Regions from separate parts of the Cobetia sp. 29-18-1 genome, predicted to be linked through region 1. Evidence: predicted binding sites of a transcription regulator. Region 1 holds the regulator's gene; each other region holds the start of a gene.

Evidence for each region. Region 1 encodes LexA, which represses DNA repair genes until DNA is damaged. Its sites were predicted from a motif close to TACTGTNTANNTANACAGTA; they were not measured.
Region 2: QD208_RS11725 (YqiA/YcfP family alpha/beta fold hydrolase) is a predicted target of LexA. The motif match lies at 2,539-2,558, and genes of this name have one in related genera.
Region 3: dinB (DNA polymerase IV) is a predicted target of LexA. The motif match lies at 3,230-3,249, and genes of this name have one in related genera.
Region 4: umuD (translesion error-prone DNA polymerase V autoproteolytic subunit) is a predicted target of LexA. The motif match lies at 3,176-3,195, and genes of this name have one in related genera.

Annotation. Positions count from the first base shown of each region.
Region 1 is NZ_JARWKS010000007.1:82,062-87,552, forward strand. It holds gene QD208_RS07395 (L,D-transpeptidase) at 1-510, opposite strand, end outside; gene QD208_RS07400 (TetR/AcrR family transcriptional regulator) at 510-1,187, opposite strand; gene lexA (transcriptional repressor LexA) at 1,754-2,383, shown strand; gene QD208_RS07410 (hypothetical protein) at 2,530-2,769, opposite strand; gene QD208_RS07415 (DUF6586 family protein) at 3,022-3,501, opposite strand; gene topA (type I DNA topoisomerase) at 3,501-5,491, opposite strand, start outside.
Region 2 is NZ_JARWKS010000014.1:18,266-23,756, reverse strand. It holds gene parE (DNA topoisomerase IV subunit B) at 1-1,412, opposite strand, end outside; gene QD208_RS11725 (YqiA/YcfP family alpha/beta fold hydrolase) at 1,627-2,379, opposite strand; gene pgi (glucose-6-phosphate isomerase) at 2,651-4,354, opposite strand; gene cmoA (carboxy-S-adenosyl-L-methionine synthase CmoA) at 4,559-5,305, shown strand; gene cmoB (tRNA 5-methoxyuridine(34)/uridine 5-oxyacetic acid(34) synthase CmoB) at 5,337-5,491, shown strand, end outside.
Region 3 is NZ_JARWKS010000005.1:24,666-30,156, forward strand. It holds gene bioA (adenosylmethionine--8-amino-7-oxononanoate transaminase) at 1-663, shown strand, start outside; gene QD208_RS05245 (YrbL family protein) at 809-1,426, opposite strand; gene QD208_RS05250 (Na+/H+ antiporter family protein) at 1,757-3,103, shown strand; gene dinB (DNA polymerase IV) at 3,268-4,326, shown strand; gene purU (formyltetrahydrofolate deformylase) at 4,445-5,299, opposite strand.
Region 4 is NZ_JARWKS010000006.1:54,002-59,492, forward strand. It holds gene QD208_RS06350 (helix-turn-helix transcriptional regulator) at 1-435, shown strand, start outside; gene QD208_RS06355 (NAD(P)H-dependent oxidoreductase) at 582-1,166, opposite strand; gene QD208_RS06360 (Y-family DNA polymerase) at 1,412-2,686, opposite strand; gene umuD (translesion error-prone DNA polymerase V autoproteolytic subunit) at 2,695-3,156, opposite strand; gene QD208_RS06370 (glutamate carboxypeptidase) at 3,445-4,653, shown strand; gene QD208_RS06375 (putative quinol monooxygenase) at 4,766-5,077, opposite strand; gene QD208_RS06380 (CoA-acylating methylmalonate-semialdehyde dehydrogenase) at 5,304-5,491, opposite strand, start outside.

The DNA of each region.
Region 1 (5,491 bases):
AGCCTCGGCAAAGAGTCGCAGCAGGTCGTCATCACGCAAGCGAATGCAGCCGTGGGACGCCGCTACCCCCATGGGCTCCGTGCTGGGCGTGCCATGAAAATAGATGTAGCGGCGCAGACTATCGACCCGCTCGCTGCGGGCATTGCGACCACGATTGACGCCGGGCTCGCGGCCGCTGAGCCACAGAATGCGCGTCAGGATCCAGTCACGCTCAGGATGCTCCGCGGCAAGCTCGGGCGTGAACACCTCGCCCGTGAAGCGCCGTCCGCGATAGACGGCGCCACGCGGATTGCCCGCCCCGATGGCGGCTCGAATCACATGCCAGCCGGTTGGCGTGCAACCGCTGCCGTCGAGCTCGCCAATACCGTTGAGGCCGCTGGAGATCGCGCAGGCGTGCACCAGCGCCTCAGGGTCAGCCGCGGGGGGCGGCGCATCACGACTGCCACTCGGCGCGTCATTGCGTATCTCAAGGCTTTGGCGCGAGAGGTCCACCGCTACCCAGCAGGCCATCAGCTGGCCGCCTGGGTGACCGCCTCACCATCTCCGAGCGAGGCCGGCAACGGCGCTGCCATCGCCGCGACCACCACCGGACGCATGTGCTGGATCAGCTCACGCACCGTGGTGTGATGGCCGTACTCGGCTTCCTCGATATCGCGCAGCGCATCCAGGCCCGAGAAGGTGAAAATCACGCTGCCGAGCATGAAGTGCAGGCGCCAGAAGCGCTCGTTGTCCGGCAGATCAGGCGTCGCCAGCTTCAGAAGCTCGGCGAAGCGGCTGAAGACCGTGCCGTAATGCTCGCGGATATAGCGTCGCATGTGGCCCTGCCCCTGGGTATAGGCCAGCCCGAGCAGGCGCATGAAGGTACGCAGGCTGTTGCGCTCGGCCGGCACCTCCAGCACGGTACGCGCCATCACCTCCAGCAGGACCTCCAGCGGCACCTGACGCCCGGCGTATTGCTGCTCGACGCTGTCGAGTGCCGCGTGGAAGCGCTCACTGAACGGGTCGAGATAGCGTGCGAAGACCGCCTGGATCAGCGATTTCTTGGAGCCGAAGTGGTAGTTCACCGCCGCCAGATTGACCTTGGCCTTGCTGGTGATGTTACGCAGTGAGGTCTCGGCGAAGCCGCGCTCGGCGAACAGCACCTCGGCAGTATCGAGGATGCGGGTAACGGTATCGGTCTGGGCCATGGGCGGAACCCTTGTCAGGTAGAAAAGAACTGGAGTCGTAGGTCACGGCGCAAGCCCCGCGCGGCGACTCTCTCATGAGGTGGTGCATGTTCACCGCAAGGCACGTTCGATCACGGCACCCGTGAGCACCGCCATCGACGAACATTCGTTTGAAACACTTTGATTCTAGCGCGCCATGCCATGACTGACAATTCTCTCGCGTTTCAAACGCCAGAGGTTTAGCCAAGCCTGATATTCCCTCAACGCTGACCGTGCCGATTCAAGGGCTCGCCTAGCTGGGTGACTGACCACCCCGCCAGCGCCAGGCCGGGTTCACTTCCAGACATTCACCACCAGACATTCACCTCCAGGCATTCACTTCCAGACATTCCCATCAAGAAAGAATGCCTCGGATATCAGCACGAAAAGTCGCCAGACAGCGATATCTCGGCGACTACCTGCCCTTTGAGGCCACCACGCAAGCCACGATGCCTTGCATGACCGCCATGACTGGATACAATGACAGTTGTATGGATGCACACCCCGTGCCGTCAGCTCAAGATGCCGCCCAGGCCAAAGGCAATGCCATGACCCAGCCGCTTACTCCGCGCCAGCAGGATGTCTTCGACTTCATCATCAAGACCATCAAGTCCTCTGGCTACCCGCCGACGCGGGCCGAAATCGCCCAGGCGCTGGGCTTCCGCTCACCGAATGCTGCCGAGGAGCATCTGCGTGCCCTCAAGCGCAAGGGCGCCATCGAGATGGTGCCGGGCACCTCTCGCGGCATTCGCGTGCCGTCGCTGGCTGACGTCGACGACAGCGCCAACGATGGCCTGCCGGTGATCGGGGAAGTGGCCGCCGGCAGTCCGATTCTTGCCAGCGAGCATATCGACCGTCACTGCCCGCTGCCGAGCGACTACTTCTCGCCGGCTGCCGACTACCTGTTGCGCGTGCGCGGCGTGTCGATGAAGGACGTGGGAATTCTGGAAGGCGACCTGCTGGCCGTGCACCGCACCAGCAGCGTGCGTGACGGACAGATCGTAGTGGCACGTCTGGGGGATGAGGTCACCGTCAAGCGCTTCCGCCGTGACGGGCACTACGTGTGGCTGGAAGCCGAGAACGAGGACTTCTCGCCGATCAAGGTCGACCTGCGCACGGACAGCCTGGAGATCGAAGGTCTCGGGGTGGGCGTCATCCGCGATGGCGGCCTGCACTGAGGCCTTGACCAGCAGCGCTTTGAGCAACGAGCTATGCCCAGCAGCACCTTTCTCGCAGAGCTCTGAGCAACAGAAAAGCCGCACGCATTGCACAAAAAAACCCGCCTCGAGGCGGGTTTTTTTGTGCGCGAAGCGCGAGCGATGAATCAGTGCACGATGCCTTCTGACTGCTCGTCCTCGTCTTCTTCGCCATCCCAGAGGCGAGTCCGGGTGATGGCGTGGTCGATCATCTCACGCGCGACCTCGAAACGATTGTCACGCAGCAGATCGGCGGCCTCGTCCGAAATGCGAATGCTGAGCAGCGGCTCACCTTCGCTTTCCGCGGCGCGCAGAATCACTTCACCATCTTCCATTTGCACAATTTCAAGTACGGCGGGATCGGACACGTCATTCCTCCTGCACGGCATCTCGCGAGATACCGGCGTCGTTGTAATCGTCAGCGCGACGGCTGGCAAGCCCGGCACCGCGTTGCCATCAGCGACGCAGAAAAAAGTACGACCACAGCCAGAGCCATGGTCGTACCGGAGAATGCAGGGCTTGCCACAATGCGATCAGTCTAGCACCCGTGAAGGCGAAACGTCACCCGATTGCCATGCGCCAGTCATCACCAGCGTGCAGCACCAGATCAACGCCTTGACCTACCACTCGACACTCGACTCGCGCAGCTGCGGCAGCAGCGCCTTGAATGCCGTGATGGCGGCACTGAGACGCTCGGCCAGCGAGGCGCTCGAGGCTGCCGCGATGATCAGACCATCACCACGCGAACGCGATTCCTCGCGGCGAGCGACGCCGCCCTCTTCATGCAGGCGGGTCACATCCGCGACCAGCTCAGACAACCAGCTGTCGGAATGCTCCAGCAGGCTGCGCAGCTGCTCGACCTCGGCGATGGGCGTCGGCGGCGACGCCAGGCGCTCGCGCCAGCTACCCTCTGGCCAGCGCGCCGTCACGGCACACTCTTCCAGCAATGACGCCAGCGCCAGCTCCAGCAGGGCGAGCGCGCCCTCTTCACCGGCCATGCGACGCGCCACGGCATGCTCATCGTCGCCAGAGGCTGCTGACTGGGCCAGCAGCAACTCGGCCTGATACAGCAGCTGATTGGTACGGGCACGCTGGCTCATCAGCTCTTGGCTCCCTTGCGCTTGTCCTCGACGACCCAGCGGCCGTTGTCGTAGGTCGCCTTCCAACCGGTCGCCTTGCCTTCCTCATCGGTCATGACGTACTGAGCCTTGACCTTGCGCGAGAAGCGAATCTGCGCCGGACGTCCGTCCGGGTCCTGATCCGGGGCTTCGAGAATGAAGTGATACTTCTCCGGCAGCTCGTCGGCATGCGCCTTGAGCTCCTTGACCAGCGGCGGACGCGTCTCGCGATTCTTGGGGAACTGACTGGCCGCCAGGAACAGGCCACTGGCGCCATCGCGCAGCACGTAGTGGTCCTCGACCTTGACGCAGGCAAGTTCCGGCATCGGAATCGGGTCCATCTTCGGCGGCGCCACCTCACCGGACTTGAGCAGCTTGCGGGTATTCTTGCAATTCTCGTTGGTGCAGCCGAAGTACTTGCCGAAACGCCCGGTCTTGAGCTGCATGTCGGAACCGCACTTGTCGCACTCGATCACCGGGCCATCGTAGCCCTTGATGCGGAACTGACCTTCCTCGACCTCGTGACCGACACAGTCCGGGCTATTGCCGCAGACATGCAGCTTGCGCTGCTCATCGATCAGGTAGCTGTCCATCGCGGTGGCGCAGATCGGGCAGCGACGCTTGGCGCGCAGCGCATCCGTCTCGGCATCTTCACCGGCATCGGCCGCCACGGCTTCATCGCCCGGCAGCAGATCGATGGTGGTCTTGCAGCGCTCCTTGGGCGGCAGGTTGTAGCCGGAACAGCCCAGGAAGACCCCGGTCGAGGCGGTACGAATCTGCATCTCACGCCCACAGGTCGGGCAGGCGATGTCCGTCGGCACCGGCTGGTTGGGACGCATGCCCTCTTCGGACTGGGCGTGGTCCAGCTCGGCCTTGAACTCGGCGTAGAAGGTGTCCAGCAGCTCGCGCCAGTTGCGCCCGCCGTTGGCCACCTCATCGAGATAGTCTTCCATGCGCGCCGTGAAGCCGAAGTCCATCAGGTCCTTGAAGGACTCGCTGAGGCGATCGGTGACGATGTCGCCCAGTTTCTCGGCATAGAAGCGACGGTTTTCCAGCGCCACGTAGCCACGGTCCTGGATGGTGGAGATGATGGCGGCATAGGTGGACGGACGACCGATACCGCGCTTCTCCAGCTCCTTGACCAGGCTGGCCTCGGTGTAACGCGCCGTGGGCTTGGTGAAGTGCTGCAGCGGCTGCAGCTCGACCAGGTCCAGCTTCTCGCCGATGGCGAGGTCCGGCAGCGACTGGTCCTCTTCCTTCTTGCCCATCGGCTTCATGACACGCGTGTAACCGTCGAACTTGAGCACACGGCCCTTGGCGCGCAGCTCGTAGCCATCCACTTCGATGGTCAGCGTGGAGGACAGGTATTCGGCCGGCAGCATCTGACAGGCGACGAACTGACGCCAGATCAGCTCATACAGACGCTCGGCGTCACGCTCCATACCGGCGAGATCGGTGGCGCGGCGTGACACTTCGGAAGGACGAATCGCTTCGTGCGCTTCCTGGGCGCCTTCCTTGCTGGAGTAGACGTTGGCCGCTTCCGGCAGGTAGTTGCTGCCGTATTCTTCGCTGATGAAGTCGCGCGCCGTGGCCACCGCGTCCGCCGACAGATTGGTCGAGTCGGTACGCATGTAGGTGATGTAACCCGCCTCGTAGAGACGCTGGGCCATCATCATGGTCTTCTTGACCGAGAAGCCGAGACGACCACTGGCCGCCTGCTGCAGGGTCGAGGTGATGAACGGCGCGTTCGGCTTGGAGCGCGTCGGCTTGTCTTCACGATTGGTGATCGCGAGCTTGGCCGTGCGCAGCGCCGCGATGCGATCCATCGTCTCCTTCTCGCTGGTCGGACGGAAGGCCTTGCCATCCTGACGCGCCAGCTCGAAACGGATCGCTTCACCACTGGCGGCGGCCAGCTCAGCGTGGACATCCCAGAACTCTTCGGGGATGAAGGCGCGGATCTCGCGCTCACGCT
Region 2 (5,491 bases), on a different contig from region 1:
CCCGGGTCCAGGCCGATGGCGACCGCAATGTCGTGGACTTCCTGGGAGGAGTAGATGTCATGCGACTCGACTTCCCAGGTATTGAGGATCTTGCCACGCAGCGGCAGGATCGCCTGAGTCTCGCGGTTGCGGCCCTGCTTGGCGCTGCCGCCGGCGGAGTCACCCTCGACCAGAAACAGCTCGCTGTCGGCAGGGTCGGAGCTTGAGCAGTCCGAGAGCTTGCCCGGCAGCGCAGGCCCGGAGGTGACCTTCTTGCGCGCGACCTTCTTGGCGCTCTTCAGACGGCGTTGGGCCGCCGAGATCACCAGCTCCGCCAGCGCTTCGGCCTGATCGACATGGTGGTTGAGCCACAGCGAGAAGGCGTCCTTGACCACGCCGGAGACGAAGGCGGCGACGCTGCGTGAGGACAGACGCTCCTTGGTCTGGCCGGCGAACTGCGGATCGAGCATCTTCACCGACAGCACGAAGGCTGCGCGCTCCCACAGGTCATCCGCGCTCAGCTTGACGCCACGCGGCAGCAGGCTGCGGTAGTCGCAGAATTCCTTGAGCGCCTCGAGCAGACCGGAGCGCAGGCCATTGACGTGGGTGCCGCCCAGCGGCGTGGGGATCAGGTTGACGTAGGGTTCCTGCACCAGCTCACCGCCTTCCGGCAGCCACTGGATCGCCCAGTCGACCCCGTGCTCCTCGTCCTCGAAATGGCCGACGAACGGCGATTCCGGCAGGCGCTCGTAGCCATCGGTGGCGCCGAGCAGGTAATCGCGCAGGCCATCCTCGTAGTGCCAGGTCGTCTCGCTGCCATCGGTCTCGATGAGCACGACCTTGAGGCCCGGACACAGCACGGCCTTGGCACGCAGCAGGTGGCGCAGACGCGGCATCGCCAGGCGCGGGCTGTCGAAGTAGCTCTCGTCCGGCCAGAAGCGCACCAGGGTGCCGGTATTGCGCTTGCCGACGGTGCCGATCTGGGTCAGCTCCTCGGCCTTCTCGCCATTCTCGAAGGCGATGCGCTGACGCAGGCCATCGCGGCACACTTCCACTTCCAGACGCGTCGACAGCGCATTGACCACCGAGACGCCCACGCCGTGCAGGCCGCCGGAGAAGCGATAGCTGTCCTGGGAGAACTTGCCCCCCGCGTGCAGCTTGGTGAGGATCAGCTCGATGCCGGTCACGCCATGCTCGGGGTGGATGTCGGTGGGCATGCCACGACCGTCATCGCCGACCTCGATACCGCCATTCTCGAGCAGGCGCACGCGGATTTCCTTCGCGTGCCCCGCCAGCGCCTCATCGACGGAGTTGTCGATGACTTCCTGCGCCAGATGGTTGGGCCGAGAAGTGTCGGTATACATGCCGGGCCGCTTGCGGACCGGTTCGAGGCCGGAGAGGACCTCAATGGAACTGGCGCTGTACTGACTCATCGCAGCCTTGTGTCCTTGGTGTTGACGTCCGCCATCCGACTCGCCATTTCACGTGCGCGAGACGGACAACGGATTCCTGAAAAATGAGAGACCGGCGCCTGGCGTTCAGCATCAAACGCCCTGCCAAGTCGTGCCAATCCATGTCGTGCCAAGAGGTGCCGTGCCCAGCCAGGTCGTGGTGTCTCGTAGCAGAAAGCACCACGCACATGACCTGCTAGTCCGGCGCGACATGCATCGCCGCTGCGGTGGCGGGGGCCAGCCGGTGCCCGCCATGCGCCATGATCGCCGGCAGATATTCCGCCAGCTGCGCAAAGCCGTGATCGCCACCCGGTGTGATGATCAAGCGACTTCCCTGATAGAGCCCTGCGGCATCATTGACATCCAATGTCTCATCGGCCGTCGCCAACAGCACCAGGGTGCGCTGCGCCGTGACCGGTTCCGCTTCCAATGCGAGCAGCCCGGGCCCGAAATCCTCGGTGACGGTGAACGTCACGCCGGTATAGGGGTTGGCATGCACCGAACCGAGCCATTCGCTGACCAGTCGCGCGGGACGCACGGCCGGATTGATCAGCACGCTGCGCGGCCCTTGACGCCAGACGCTCTGAGAAGGGCCTGCCGGCCCCTCGAGGCGTGCGGCCTCACGCGCGACCAGCCAGGTGGCCAGAAAGCCGCCCATGGAACTGCCGATCACCATGATGGCGTCATCACAGGCGGGGTCTGCGGGGTCCAGCGCCAGACGCTCACACAACGTGAGATAGGCCGCGTTGACCGCCGCCTGACCCGCGCCGGGCTCCGGGGGGATGTCCGGCATCACGCACGGCAGGCCGAACTGCTCTGCCGCGCGCTGCATCAAGCGTGCCTTGGGCGAACAACTGGCCGAATTGAAGCCGTGCAGATACAGCAGACCCTTGACGGGCGCGGTGGCGTGCATCGCTGCCGTATCTGACGGAAAGGGGGAATTGGCCATCAGCACTCCCGACAACACGCCAGACCGCGAAACCTCCCCTCCCACGCCCCAAGATGGCTGGGCATCTCTCAAGCGTTGATACGCTGGAAGCAGGGTTTTCGACGGTCCGCGTCGTGCTGTCTAGTGTAAACGATTGATTCGCTTATAGGATAGCGAGAATACTGTATAAATCAACAGAGAGCGACGACTGACGTCGCCGCTCGTCTTGCATGGCATATCAGCATGCCCTCACTCACTCACACACTCACTCTCACTCACATCCGCCGTGGGCTCAGCGCGGGTCCTGATCCTGGGCTGCCCACACCGCTTCGATCAGCGCACGGCTGGAGGCATCCAGTGTGTCGAAGCCTTCGCCGGTGGTCATGGTCGCTTCGGTGGCGGTGGCGATCTGCTTGCCCAGCTCCACGCCCCACTGATCGAACGGGTTGATATCCCAGATGGTGGCCTGAACGAAGACCTTCTGCTCGTAGAGCGCAATCAACGCACCCAGCGTTTCCGGTGTGAGCGTCTCCAGCAGCAGCGTGGTCGACGGCTGATTGCCACGGTAGCGCTTGTGGTTCGGCTGCGCCTCATCACCGGGGATGGCGTCATCACCCAGCATCAGCACACGTGACTGGGCGAAGCAGTTGGCCAGCGTCAGGCGGTGCTGTGCCTTGAGGTGGGCGCGTGTCTCGGCGTCCTCGACATGGTCATAACGGCACATCGGCGCGATGAAGTCACACTCGACCGCCTGGGTGCCCTGGTGCAGCAGCTGATAGAAGGCGTGCTGGGCGTTCGGCCCCAGCTGGCCCCACAGCACCGGACAGGTCGAGTAGTCGATCATCTCGCCATCGTTGGTCACCGACTTGCCATTGGATTCCATCTCCAGCTGCTCGAGGTAGCTTGCGAAGTACTCCAGGCGACCGTCGTAGGGCAGGATGGAGTGGGCGCGGATGTCGAGGAAGTTGTTGTTCCAGATCCCGGCCAGCGCCAGCAGCACCGGCAGGTTGTCTTCCAGCGGCGCGGTGCGGAAGTGCTCATCCAGCTCATGCGCCCCGGCCAGCAGGCGACGGAAGTTGTCCATGCCGACATTGAGCGCGATGGGCAGACCGATGGTGCCCCACAGCGAATAGCGACCGCCGACCCAATCCCAGAACAGCAGCTGATGTTCCGGTGCGATGCCCCACTCGGTCATCTTCTCCGGCTTGGCGGAAGCGCCGATGAAGTGCTGGCGGTTGATCAGCGCCTCGAGGCGCCCTTCCGGGTCGAGGCGTGATTTGAGCCAGTCGCGCGCGGTGCGGGCATTGGACAGCGTGTCGATGGTCGAGAATGACTTGGAGGACAGGATGAACAGCGTGGTTTCCGGGCTGAAGGATTCCAGATAATCCGCCAGCTGGGAGCCATCCATGGTCGAGGCGAAGTGCACGCCGATCTCGTGGATGTCCTTGGGACGGCAATCGCTCAGGGCGCTGGAGACCATCAGCGGGCCCAGGTCCGAGCCACCGACACCGAGGTTGACCACATCGGTGATCGGCTTGCCGGTGGCGCCGCGCCACTGGCCGCTGTGGAAGGTGTCGACCATCTCGGCCAGGTGCTCGAGGCTCTCGTGGATGGCCGGCACGATATCCTCGCCGTCCACCTCGAGGCTGGCGGAGCGCGGCAGACGCAGCGCGGCGTGCAGCGCCGGACGGTCTTCGGAGCGATTGACATGCTCACCGGCCAGCAGGCGCTTGATGCCCTGCTCGACGCCGGTTTCGCGCGCCAGATCCAGCAGCAGCTCCAGGGTCTCGCCCTTGAGGCGCTGCTTGGAGAGATCCAGACGCAGCCCCGCGGCAGAGCGTGTGAAGGTCGCCACTCGGTCACGCCCTTGCGCCGCATCCTCGGCGAACAGGTCCTTCAGATGCACATCGGCCATCTGCTCTTGATGATGGCGCGCGAGAGCCTGCCAGGCCTGGGTATTACGACGCGCAGAACGTGCCGCTGATTGAGTGGACATGGCCACCTCTCTCCTTGAAGTGTAATGACCGGCCCTGCATGGCCCGGCCTGAAATCGATTGATGGAGGCATCACCCGCCAGCCGTGACGGGTGCGTCACGGGCGCCGAATGCGTAGAATGGCGGGCCCGACGGGGCGCTCTGCCCGGCCGGTCCTCGGCCACAGGCATGTCGCCCTGGCCCACTGCCCGATGAAGCCTTGATCCATGAGTGATGCATCTTACCGTGACGCGATATTTACGACACCCCTTGACCGTGTCGCCAGCTTCTCCTTCGACGAGCAGGTCGTCAGCTGCTTTCCGGACATGCTGCGCCGCTCGGTGCCGGGTTACGGTCAGATCATCGCCATGCTGGGCCTGATGGCCCGCGCTCACCTGCGCCCCGGTGCGCGGGTCTATGATCTGGGCTGCTCACTGGGCGCTGCCAGCATGGCGCTGGCCCGCGAGATGGCCGCCGAGGATATCGAGATCGAAGCCGTCGATCTGTCCAGACCGATGGTCGAGCGCGCCAGCCGCGAACTCGCCGAGGCCTTCCCCGACCATCGCATCAACGTCACCGAAGCCGACATTCGCACCCTCGACTATCAGCCGGCCGGCATGATCGTGGTCAATCTGACGCTGCAGTTCCTGCCGCCGGAAGACCGCGACGCCGTGATCGACAAGCTGTTCGCGGCGCTGGAACCCGGCGGCGTGCTGATCCTCTCCGAGAAGATCATCAGCGATGATCCGGTCGAGAATGCCTGGCTGATCGAACGGTATCATGACTTCAAGCGCGCCAACGGCTACTCCGATCTGGAAATCTCCCAGAAACGTGAGGCCCTCGAGGACGTGATGAAGCCCGACAGCCTGAACACGCATCACGAGCGCCTGGCGCGCGCCGGCTTCCAGCGCAGCCACACCTGGCTGCAATACCTGAATTTCGCATCGATGGTCGCCTTCAAAGCCGCCGAATGACCGCTACGCCTGCACGGACCCGACCCAGCGCATGAGCATTTCCCCGTATGACCGCGACCTTTACCGCGCCTTCACCGAGCTTGCCTGTGAGCCAGGCGCCGTCGGCGACGGCTTCGCCCGCTGGCTGGGCGCCCTGCCCGAGCAACTGGCCAATGGCCTGGACCGCAAGCGTCACGCCGACCTCAA
Region 3 (5,491 bases), on a different contig from region 1:
GCATTGTTGATGGAGCCTCTCTTGCAGGCGGCAGGTGGCCTCAACATGTACTCGCCCTACTATCTCGAGGCGGCGCGCGAGTTATGTGATGAGTTCGGAATCGTATTGATCTTCGATGAAGTCGCGACCGGTTTCGGTCGGACCGGCAAGATGTTTGCCTGTGAACACGCCAATGTCTCTCCCGACATCATGGTGCTCTCCAAGGGACTGACGGGGGGATATCTGGGACATGCCGCCACCCTGGCCCAGAGTCATATCTTCCATGCATTTGATGGCGAGGATGCCAATAGCGCCTTCATGCACGGCCCGACCTTCATGGGCAATCCGCTGGCCTGTCGGGTAGCACTGGAAAGTCTCGCGGTATTCGAGGAAGAGAATTATCTGGGCAAGATTGCCGAGCTCAATCAATTGTTGCGCGACACCCTGCTGAATTTCTCCCACCCCGCCATTCGCGATATACGCGTATTGGGTGCCACGGCGGTGATAGAAGTGCACGATGCCAGCAGTCTGGCAGGCGCTCAGGCCCATGCCCGTGAACTGGGTGTCTGGTTACGTCCCTTCGGTCGCTGGCTCTATACCATGCCGGCCTATATCACCTCGCCGCAGGACTTGCGCCAGATCACCCATGCGATGACCAGCTACTTCGAGACCCTGGAACACTGATGCACTGATACACAACACGACTGCTCCTGGCGATGTTCATCAAAGGCGATGTCCATCAAAGGCGATTGCCATCAAAGGCAAGCGCCATCAGGGGCAGTCACTCTCGAGCGCCACCAGTCTCGAGAGCCATCACCATCAGAGGCATTCACCCCCACAGACGGGCTTCGAGTGCCTGATAATCCTCTGGCGAGAGCTGACCGCCCTTGACCAGCTTCTTGAGGAAGTGACGATAACGACGCGCGACCTTGCGCCGCGCCAGCCAGGCGACACTGGTCGCCAGCGGAATGAAGTCAGGATTCGAGATACCGTCGATCAGCCACAATCTGGGCGGCTGGTCGTCGCTGAACTGGACCACGATATTGCGATCATTGAGATCAGACGGAATCAACCAGCGTTTCTCGAGATAGCGATAGAGATTGGCCAGCTCGCTCACCAGCACCTCGGTGCTCAGGCGCTCGGGGGTCTCGAGATGCACCTCGCGCAGTCGGCGTGACGTGGAGCCGTCACTGTCGAGAATCAGATCGAAGACCAGCCCGAGCCCCTCGGCGGTGGCGACACTGCCGTGGTAGGCAGGCACATAGGACCAGTCGCGCATGCCACGTCTGACCAGGCCCTCGAAATAGCGTTGCTCGCGTTCATTCTGGCGGCTGCCCTTGTCAGGGTAACGCGGGACCTTGATGCAGCGATGGGGGTCGTTCGGGTCCTGATAGACACGCCGATCATTTCCCATGCCGATGACGCGGGCATTTTCCAGCTCCAGCATGCGCACTCCTGTTGAATAACGCCTGCGACTGCAGCCGCCGGGCAGCGTGGCATTCTACAAAAAGCCGTCATGGCACGCCAACTTGTGGCAGTTGGCAGCGCCCACGTTCATCGGCCATTCAGCTTGCGTTGCCCTTCTGGTAAGATAATGCGCCGTTTTTGACGGCATTCAGGAGGAAGCCGCAGGAACACTGCGACAGCAAGGCATTCGTCACGAATGTAAACGTCATGCGAGGCATTGCCCCGGGATCGGGTGGCCACGCACCCACAGTTCGCCCGCTCTGTCCGCAACACTCCCAAAGCTGGCACAACCCCACATAGAGGTACTCGCATGAATGCGGTAATTCTGGCCGTCCTGGTCATGGTCGGCCTGTCGTTGGCTCGCGTCTCGGTCGTCTTCGCGCTGGTCGCCGGCGCCCTGGTCGGCGGTCTGTTCAGCGGCCTGTCTCTGACTGACACGCTCGGCGCCTTCAATGACGGTGTCGGCGGCGGCGCCAAGGTCGCGCTGGCCTACGCCACTCTCGGTGCCTTCGCCGTCGCCCTGTCTCGCTCCGGTTTGCCGGACCTGCTCGCCGCACGCCTGATCGGCCTGCTCAATGGCGAAAGCACGCCGCGCCGCCAGACGGCCATCAAGTACGGCCTGCTGGGCAGCGTGACCCTGGTCGCGATTTCCTCCCAGAACCTGATTCCGGTCCACATCGCCTTCATCCCGATCCTGATTCCGCCGCTGCTGGTCGCCATGAACCGCCTGCGCCTGGATCGTCGTGCCGTGGCCTGTGCACTGACCTTCGGCCTGACCGCGCCCTACATGCTGCTGCCGGTCGGTTTCGGCTCCATCTTCCTCAACGACATCCTGCTGGCCAATATCAATGAGGCCGGCCAGTCGCTCGGTCTCGACGTGACTCGCGGCATGGTGCCTATGGCGATGGCGATTCCGGTCGGCGGCATGTTCCTCGGCCTGCTGACGGCACTGTTCGTCTCCTACCGCAAGCCGCGTGACTACGCGACCCACGAGATCAAGTCCAGCAACGTACCGCACCACACGCCCATGCACACGCCGTCCAAGAGCGGCCTGATCATGGCAGGCGTCGCCATCATCGCCGCCCTCGGCATTCAGCTGTATTCCGGCTCGATGATTCTCGGCGGCCTGGTCGGCTTCGCCATCCTCTCGCTGGGTGGTCTGTTCAAGTGGAACGAAGCGGATGACCTCTTCACGTCCGGCATGCGCATGATGGCGCTGATCGGCTTCATCATGATCTCGGCGGCAGGTTTCGCTTCCGTGATGAAGGCCACCGGCGATATCCAGACCCTGGTCGACGCCTCCTTCCACATCATCGGTGACAACAAGCCGCTGGCCGCGCTGGTCATGCTGATGGTCGGCCTGTTCATCACCCTCGGCATCGGCTCCAGCTTCTCGACCATTCCGATCATTGCCGCCATCTACGTGCCGCTGGCGCTGCAATTCGGCTTCTCGCCGCTGGCCACCGTCGCGCTGATCGGCACCGCCGCCGCGCTGGGAGATGCCGGCTCACCCGCCTCTGACTCGACCCTCGGCCCGACGGCCGGCCTGAATGTCGATCAGCAGCACGACCACATCTGGGACAGCGTGGTGCCGACCTTCATCCACTACAACATCCCGCTGATCGTGTTCGGCTGGGTGGCCGCGATGACGCTGTAATCCGCTGAGCGACAGTCTCGCGCCCAAGCGAGATGCCAGACATGCCAACGCCCGACAGAGAGGACTCTCCTCACTGTCGGGCGTTGTCGTTGCTGAGCCTGCTCAGGCGCAATGAATGGGCGCCGCCACTGGACAGCCATCCAGTCTTTTAGCATGATGCGCGCATGCGCAAGATCCTCCACGCCGACTGCGATTGCTTCTATGCCGCCGTCGAGATGCTCCGCCATCCCGAGTGGCGCGACGTACCCATCGCCATCGGTGGCCGCACCGAGCAACGCGGTGTCATCGCCACCTGCAACTATCCCGCGCGTGCCTTCGGCGTACGCTCGGCGATGTCGACTGCCCGCGCGCTGCGCCTGTGCCCTCAGCTGATTCTGGTGCCCCCGGACTTCGAGCGCTACCGCGCCGTTTCCGCCGAGATCCAGGCACTCTTCCATGAGCTGACGCCCCTAGTGGAGCCCCTCTCGCTGGATGAGGCCTATCTGGATGTCAGCGCCGTGACTGACTTTCAGGGCAGCGCCACCTGGATGTGGCGCTGGTTGAAGGAAGAGGCGCTCAAGCGCACCGGCATCACCCTCTCCCTTGGCGTGGCCGCCAACAAGTTTCTGGCCAAGATCGCCAGCGACTGGGAAAAGCCCGACGGCCTGACGGTGATCACTCCCGAGACCAGCGACGCCTTCATCCGCCAGCTGCCCGTCGGCAAGCTGCACGGGGTCGGCCCGGCGACGCTGGCACGTCTGACACGCCTGGGCATCACCACCTGCGAGGACATGCGCAGCACGCCGTTGACGACCCTAGCCGAGCACTTCGGCAAGTTCGGCACCCGCCTTCACGAACTGGCGCACGGCATCGATGAGCGACCGGTGCGTGTCGAGCGTGAGCGCAAGTCGATCAGTGTCGAGCACACCTTCGATCACGACCTGCCCGACCTGCCGGCCTGTCTCGAGCGCATGCCTGCCCTGCTCGAACGCCTGACCAGCCGTCACGCCCGCCATGACCGGCCGGTACTGGCCAAGCAGTTCGTCAAGATCCGCTTCAGCAACTTCGAGAGCACCACGCTGGAAAGCCTGCTCCCCGCCTCGACCACCACGCTGCCGAGCGCCAACAGCTTCGCCCTGCTGATGGAGCAAGCCTGGCAACGCGGCCATCGACCTGTCCGCCTGCTGGGCGTCGGCGTGCGCCTCAAGGCCCGCGAGGACGCCCAGCAGCTGGGGTTGTTCTAGCTCGCGCCAGGCGCGCCCCCCCATCCCGCAAACAACAAAGCCGGCACCTGAAACAGGTACCGGCTTCTTCGTCACGACCTCAGGTCGATGACAGACTCATGCGTTGAGCAAGCGAGGCTCAGGCGAAGACGATGGTCTTGTTGCCGTGGATCAGCACGCGATCCTGCAGGTGCCAACGCAGGCCGCGCGCCAGGACCTTCTGCTCGACATCACGACCGATGCGCACCAGTTCCTCGGCGGTATGGCAGTGAGTGACGCGATGGATGTCCTGCTCGATGATCGGGCCGGCATCCAGTTCTTCGGTCACGTAATGACAAGTCGCCCCGATCAGCTTGACCCCACGCCCGAAGGCCTGGTGATACGGCTTGGCGCCCACGAAGGAAGGCAGGAAGCTGTGGTGGATGTTGATCAGGCGACCAGCATAGCGCTCACACAGACTCGGCGGAATGATCTGCATGTAGCGCGCCAGCACGATGCAATCGGCTTGGGATTCTTCCACCAGACGCTCGACTTCGGCAAAGGCCGGCGCCTTGTCATTCTTGTCGACCGGCACGTGATGGAACGGAATGCCGTGCCATTCGACCAGCGAACGCATGTCGTCGTGGTTGGAAATGACGCAGGGAATCTCGCAATCCAGATCACCGGACTGCCAGCGATGCAGCAGGTCCACCAGGCAATGGGAGTCCTTGGAGACCATCAACACGACACGCTTCTTGGCAGCGGTGTCATGCACGCGCCACTGCATGCCGAACTCTTCACCGATCGGGGCGAAGCGCTTGCCGAGCTCAGCGGCGCTCAGGCCGATGGTTTCGGGGTTGATCTCATAGCGCATGAAGAAACGACCGGCGCCAAGATCAGAATGCTGATTGGCTTCGGTGATCCACCCGCCCTGCTCGGCGATGAAAGTGGAAACTCGGGCAACAATTCCGACCTGATCAGGGCAGGACACCACCAGGCGATAGGCGTGAGACATCGTAAGTTCAACCATTGTGATAGCGGGAATGATGTTCAGCCGGCGAAGCGCCGGCCTGCGCGAGGAATCATGACACCGCCCGTAAGCAGCCCCTCGGCAAAGGTGGGCTATTGTAGCTGATCACGCGGCCTGAAACAGTGCTGCGCCCCGATTCTGTCCATATGGTCAATACGACATTGCGATCAGCGGCCA
Region 4 (5,491 bases), on a different contig from region 1:
CCCGGCGACATCGTGATGGTGTTTTCGCTGGGATTGCATGAGACCTCTCTGCCGCTGACTCGAAAATCACTGCTGGCGCTCAAGAACCTGCAACCGATCATCGAGCCCCTCGCGCGCGAGTATTGGAAGTGGCAGGGCGTCAGTTTCGTGGATCGCCTGGAGCATCATGAGCCGGTAGAGGCCGCCTTCGATAGCTTTGGTGATGGTCTTCTGACGCAGCGTGAGCAGGACATCGTCAAGTTGTTGCTGGCCGGACACTCCACCAAATCTGCCGCGCGTGAACTCGCAATCAGCGATGGCACCGTCAAGGTACATCGCAAGCATATCTATCAGCGTCTGGCCGTTTCGAGCCAGGCCCAGATGTTCCGCCTGTTTCTGGATCACGTCTCGCTCGTCTCTCGCCAGAGCGGGGCACTGAGCCAGGTCGGGCCTTGATAGGTTTCCTCGAGCGCCGGATTATCGCTACTTGATGGCTGAATGACGGCTACTCAACGACGAAAGGCTGCCCATGGGCAGCCTTTCGTGTATTCGAGAGCTTGGGAGAGGCGTCATCAGCTCAGACTGTATGACGCCCCGAGCCTTCAGGCGCGGCCGACGTGCTCGCGCAGGTGCGTGCGGTAGGCCTGGGTGTAGGCTGCCAGGTCAGGATTCTTGATTACATCAGTGGCCAGGTAGGTCGGCAAGGCCGTCATGCCGAGGAATTCCATCGCCTTGTGCACCGGGAAGTAGACGCCATCGATGCCCTTGCCCTCGAAGAAGTTGCCTTCTTCATCAAAGGCCTCAAGTGGCGCATTCCAGGTCAGTGACAGCATGTACTGGCGGCCCTGCATCAAGCCGCCAGTGCCATAGCCCTGGGTCGGACTGGTGCGATGACGCCCATCGCTGGCATATAGAGAGCCGTGGCCCTCAGTCAGGATGTCATCGAGATACTTCTTCACGGTCCACGGCAGACCCATCCACCAACCTGGGGTCTGATAGATGATCAGGTCCGCCCACAGCTGCTTCTCGATTTCCGCCTTGGCCTCGAAGCCTTCCTCGATGACGGTTTCACGCACTTCATGACCCAGCTCGGCCAGCTCACCGCGCGCCAGCTCATGCAGCGTCGCGTTCAGCTCGCCATTGGAATGGGCAAAGGCCTTGCCGCCGTTGATCAGTAGAATCTTCATGCCGGGTACTCCACAACTGTTGGCTTTTCAGCAATGGCGCACAGCATGAGTGTTCGCAAGTCATTGATAAAGCGGCGCTGGCGTAAAACACCTTTGCTGTGGGTGCAACAATCCGATCAGGTTGCGCGCGATATCTACGCATTCACTCCCTTCATGCCTTCTGCGGTATGAGCGCCGAGGAAAGGGATTGTATTGCTGATGGTTGGGGCACTCGGAATTGCGCTCAGAGCTTTCGGCCAAGTCCACTAACGCAACCGCTTCAATTCCTGCCAGTTGGTGGTGTAGCGGGCGCTGCGGTGGGCGCAGCGCAGTTGCCAGGCGGCGTCGGGGCGTGCGACGCCCAGACGCACGGTGCCGCGGCCCATCTTCTGATTCATGGCGTCCAGTGTCGCCATCAGCTGCTGACTGCGTTCACGCCTGGCGATATCCGCTTCGTCGTCGAGCAACGAGAGTTGCTCGCGTGGCTGGTCGATGAGGTCGAGCAGCATCACGCCAGCCTTCATGAAGCGATAACCGCGCAGGTAGATATGCTCCAGCGCCTGTTGCGCGGCGGCGAGTATCTCGCGGCTGTCATTGGTGGGGGCGGGCAGCTCGACGATGGTGCTGGGTGAGTATTGCGGCAGGTCGGGTCGGTGGCGATTGCTCTTGAGGAAGACCAGCACGGCGCGTGTCAGGCTGCCTTGATGGCGCAGCTTCTCGGCGCCGCGCTGGGCATGTTGGCGGATGGCGTCCCTGAGTTCATTCAAGTCACCGGTCATGCGCCCGAAGGAGCGCGAGGTCATGATGCGCTGGCGAGCGTCATCGGCATCATTCATCTCGAAGCAGGGCGTGCCTTGCAGTTCGCGCGCGGTGCGTTCCAGTACCACGGAATACCGCTGGCCGATGGCGCGCGGGTCGGCGCAGCGCAGGTCCCAAGCAGTGTGCAGGCCTTGCAGTGCCAGGCGTTCGACCAATCGTCGGCCCACGCCCCAGACATCGCCCAGTGGCGTATCGGCCAGCAGGCGCTGGGTGCCGACTTCATCGGGTTCCAGCACGCAGACACCGCCGAATTCCGGACGTTTCTTGGCAGCGCGATTGGCCAACTTGGCCAGCGTTCGAGTTGGCGCGACCCCGACACATACGGGAATGCCGGTGAACTTGCGGACATTACGGTGCAGGGTGCGGCTCAATGTCAGCATCGAGTTGCGATCAAAGCCATCGAAACGCACGAACATCTCATCGATGGAGTAGGGCTCGACCCCGGCGGAATATTCCTCCAGCACCTCACGCACGCGCGCCGACATGTCGCCATACAGCTCATAGTTGGAGGAGAGCAGGTGGATGCGCCCCTCACGGACGAGTGACTGTAGCTGGAAGGCGGGGGTGCCCATCTCCACGCCCAGCGCCTTGAGTTCGTTGGAGCGCGCGATCACGCAGCCGTCATTGTTGGACATCACGCCGACAGGGCGGCCCTCCAGGCGCGGGTCGAACACTCGCTCGCAGCTGGCGTAGAAGTTGTTGCAGTCGACCAGTCCGATCATCGGCGTCTTCATACCGCGTATTCGTGGATGACGGAACGCACCACCCCCCAGACCTGGCATTCGAGGTCGAAGATCGCGACCGGCGGATACAGAGCATTGCCGGAGCTCAGATAGGGGCGCTGACCGATCAGCTCATAACGCTTGACCACCACCTCACCCTCGACCAGTGCCACCACGATATGCCCGGGGCGGGCATCGATGGAGCGGTCTACCACCAGGGTGTCACCCTCATAGATGCCGAAGCCTTCCATGCTGTCACCCGCCACCGTCATGAAGAAGGTCGCTGCCGGGCGCTTGATCAGCCGCTCGTTGAGGTCCAGCGTGCGCCCCGCGTAATCCTCGGCCGGCGAGGGGAAGCCGGAAATGCCAGCGCGCCCCGTGATGTGAGGGTGCGGCAGCGCACAGGGCTCCGGCGCTGGATGAGGGCGAGCCAGCGAGGCGTGGGACGGTTGAGCGGCAGATACGGTCATGGGTGGGGTCTCCTTTCGATACTGTATTCATATACAGTATCGGCGCTGAGAAGCCCTCAGGCAACCGATAATCCCTGCGAGTGCTGCACATTCACGAGACGCAGATCAGATGAAGTGCACCTGTGTTCAATGGTGGACGGCAGGTAAAGCTGCTAGCAGAAAAAATTTCCCGGTAGGCCTCGCGTTTGCGTTTGCCTGATATCCGCCTTACCTTCGTTATTCCTTATATAACAATATTAGAGGTGGAAAATGCGGCTTCCGATGTTGGCGGTGGGTTTGGCATGCGGTATGTGCAGTGCCAGTGCGCAAGCGGCGGACTATCAGGATGTGCAGGATGCCGTCGAGCAACAGCGAGCGCCTCTGCTGGAGACGCTGGAATCACTGGTCAACTTGGATTCGGGAACGGGCTACCGTGAAGGCTTGAATGACGTTGAGGCAATGCTGACCCAGCATCTCGAAGCGCTTGGCGCACAGGTGGAAACGCACCCTGCCAAGACCTATGGCGGCAATACGATTGTCGGTCGCCTGCAGGGAGATGGCAGTCGCAAGATAATGTTGATGATTCACTACGACACCGTCTTCGATGAAGGCGCCGCCACGGAGCGTGCCTTCCGTATCGAGGATGGGCGTGCCTATGGCCCGGGCGTGGGCGATGCCAAGGGTGGCGCAGCCGTTATTCTGCACAGTCTCGAGGCGCTGAAGTCGCTCGGGTTTGATGACTATGGCCAGGTGACGGTTGTCTTCAATCCTGATGAGGAGAAGGGCTCGCCGGGCTCGCATGACCTGATTCATGAGCTATCGGCAGATCAGGATGCCGTGCTGGTATTCGAGCCTACCTTCGCTGACCCGGGAGTCGATGCCGTCACCATCGTCACCAAGGGCATCAACTATGCGTTTCTCGAGGTGAAGGGCCGTGCTTCCCATGCCGGTGGCGCACCAGAGGAAGGGCGCAACGCCATCATGGAGCTGTCTCATCAGCTGCTGCAGTTGGATGAGCTTGATGATGCGGACAAGGAGACGACGCTCAACTGGACGATCGTCGAGGGCGGCGTCAAGCGCAACGTGATTCCGGAGCATGCCAGGGCGGAAGGTGATATGCGCTACTTCGATAGCAGCGAGTATCAGCGTGTCCTGGAAGAAGCGCAGGCCATCACGAAGAACCAGTTGATCGATGATACCGAAGTGGAGTTCCACCTCGAGAAGGGGCGTCCGCCGCTGCCTGACAATCCGCAGAGTCAGCAGCTGGCCGAGCAGGCCCAGAAGATCTATCAGGAGTTGGGGCAGACACTGCAAGCGGTCGAGATCGGTGGCGGCACCGATGCAGCCTACGCCTATCATGCAGATTCCGATAAACCAGCAGTGCTCGAATCCCTGGGTCTCGTCGGCGGCGGCTACCACAGCGATCAGGAGTTCGTGCTGGTCGATAGCGTCGTGCCACGCCTTTACCTGACGACACGAATGATCATGCAGTTGTCCGAGGATCAGCCGCAGGAGTGAAACCGGGGCTGTAGCGGTAAATGATATGCCGTCATGGCAGCAAACCCGATAAAAAAGCCCGGCCTCCTGGAGGCCGGGCTTTTTTGGGGCTTTCCCAGTGCTGTTCTGTCTATCAGCCCGCCGGGCTCAGGATGCGGATATCGCCATCGGCGATCCAGTCACCGGCGTTGTCGCGGAAGCGCTGCATGTGTTCGGTCTCACGGTGGGCCTGCAGCGCATCGTGGGATTCCCAGGCTTCCACCACGGTGATGGTGTCGGGGCGTGGGTCGTTGTCCTTGTCGGCGGCGCGTTCGGAGTCCAGACACGGGTGGTAGGCGTGGCAGCCATCTTCCTCGCGCACGGTGGGCGCGACGGCGCAGAGTTCATTGAAGACATCCTGAACGTGGCCTTCCTTGGCGGTAACGGTGGCGATTACCCAGATCATCTTGGCTCCTTGTGACGGTACTGACCGCCGATGTTGTCGGAATTCTCGTGATGAGATGTCCTGACTATGTGGAGCCGTTTCTGGCCACTGCAAGGGGCAGGGGCTGACTGCCGGCATGACCCTGCATGATTAGCACACGAAAGCGCCGGACAGCAGGGCTGTCCGGCGCAGTTGTCATCAGACGATGATCCGCGTTCGTGATGGATCAGAATAAGAAGGCGATGGATCAGGACGGGAAGGCGAACTGGGCGCCTTCACGCAGACCGGCGGAAGGCCAGCGCTGAGTGATGGTCTTGCGGCGAGTGTAGAAGCGCACCGCATCCGGGCCGTAGGCGGACAGATCGCCGAACAGCGAGCGCTTCCAGCCCCCGAAGCTGTGATAGGCGACCGGTACCGGCAGCGGCACGTTGATGC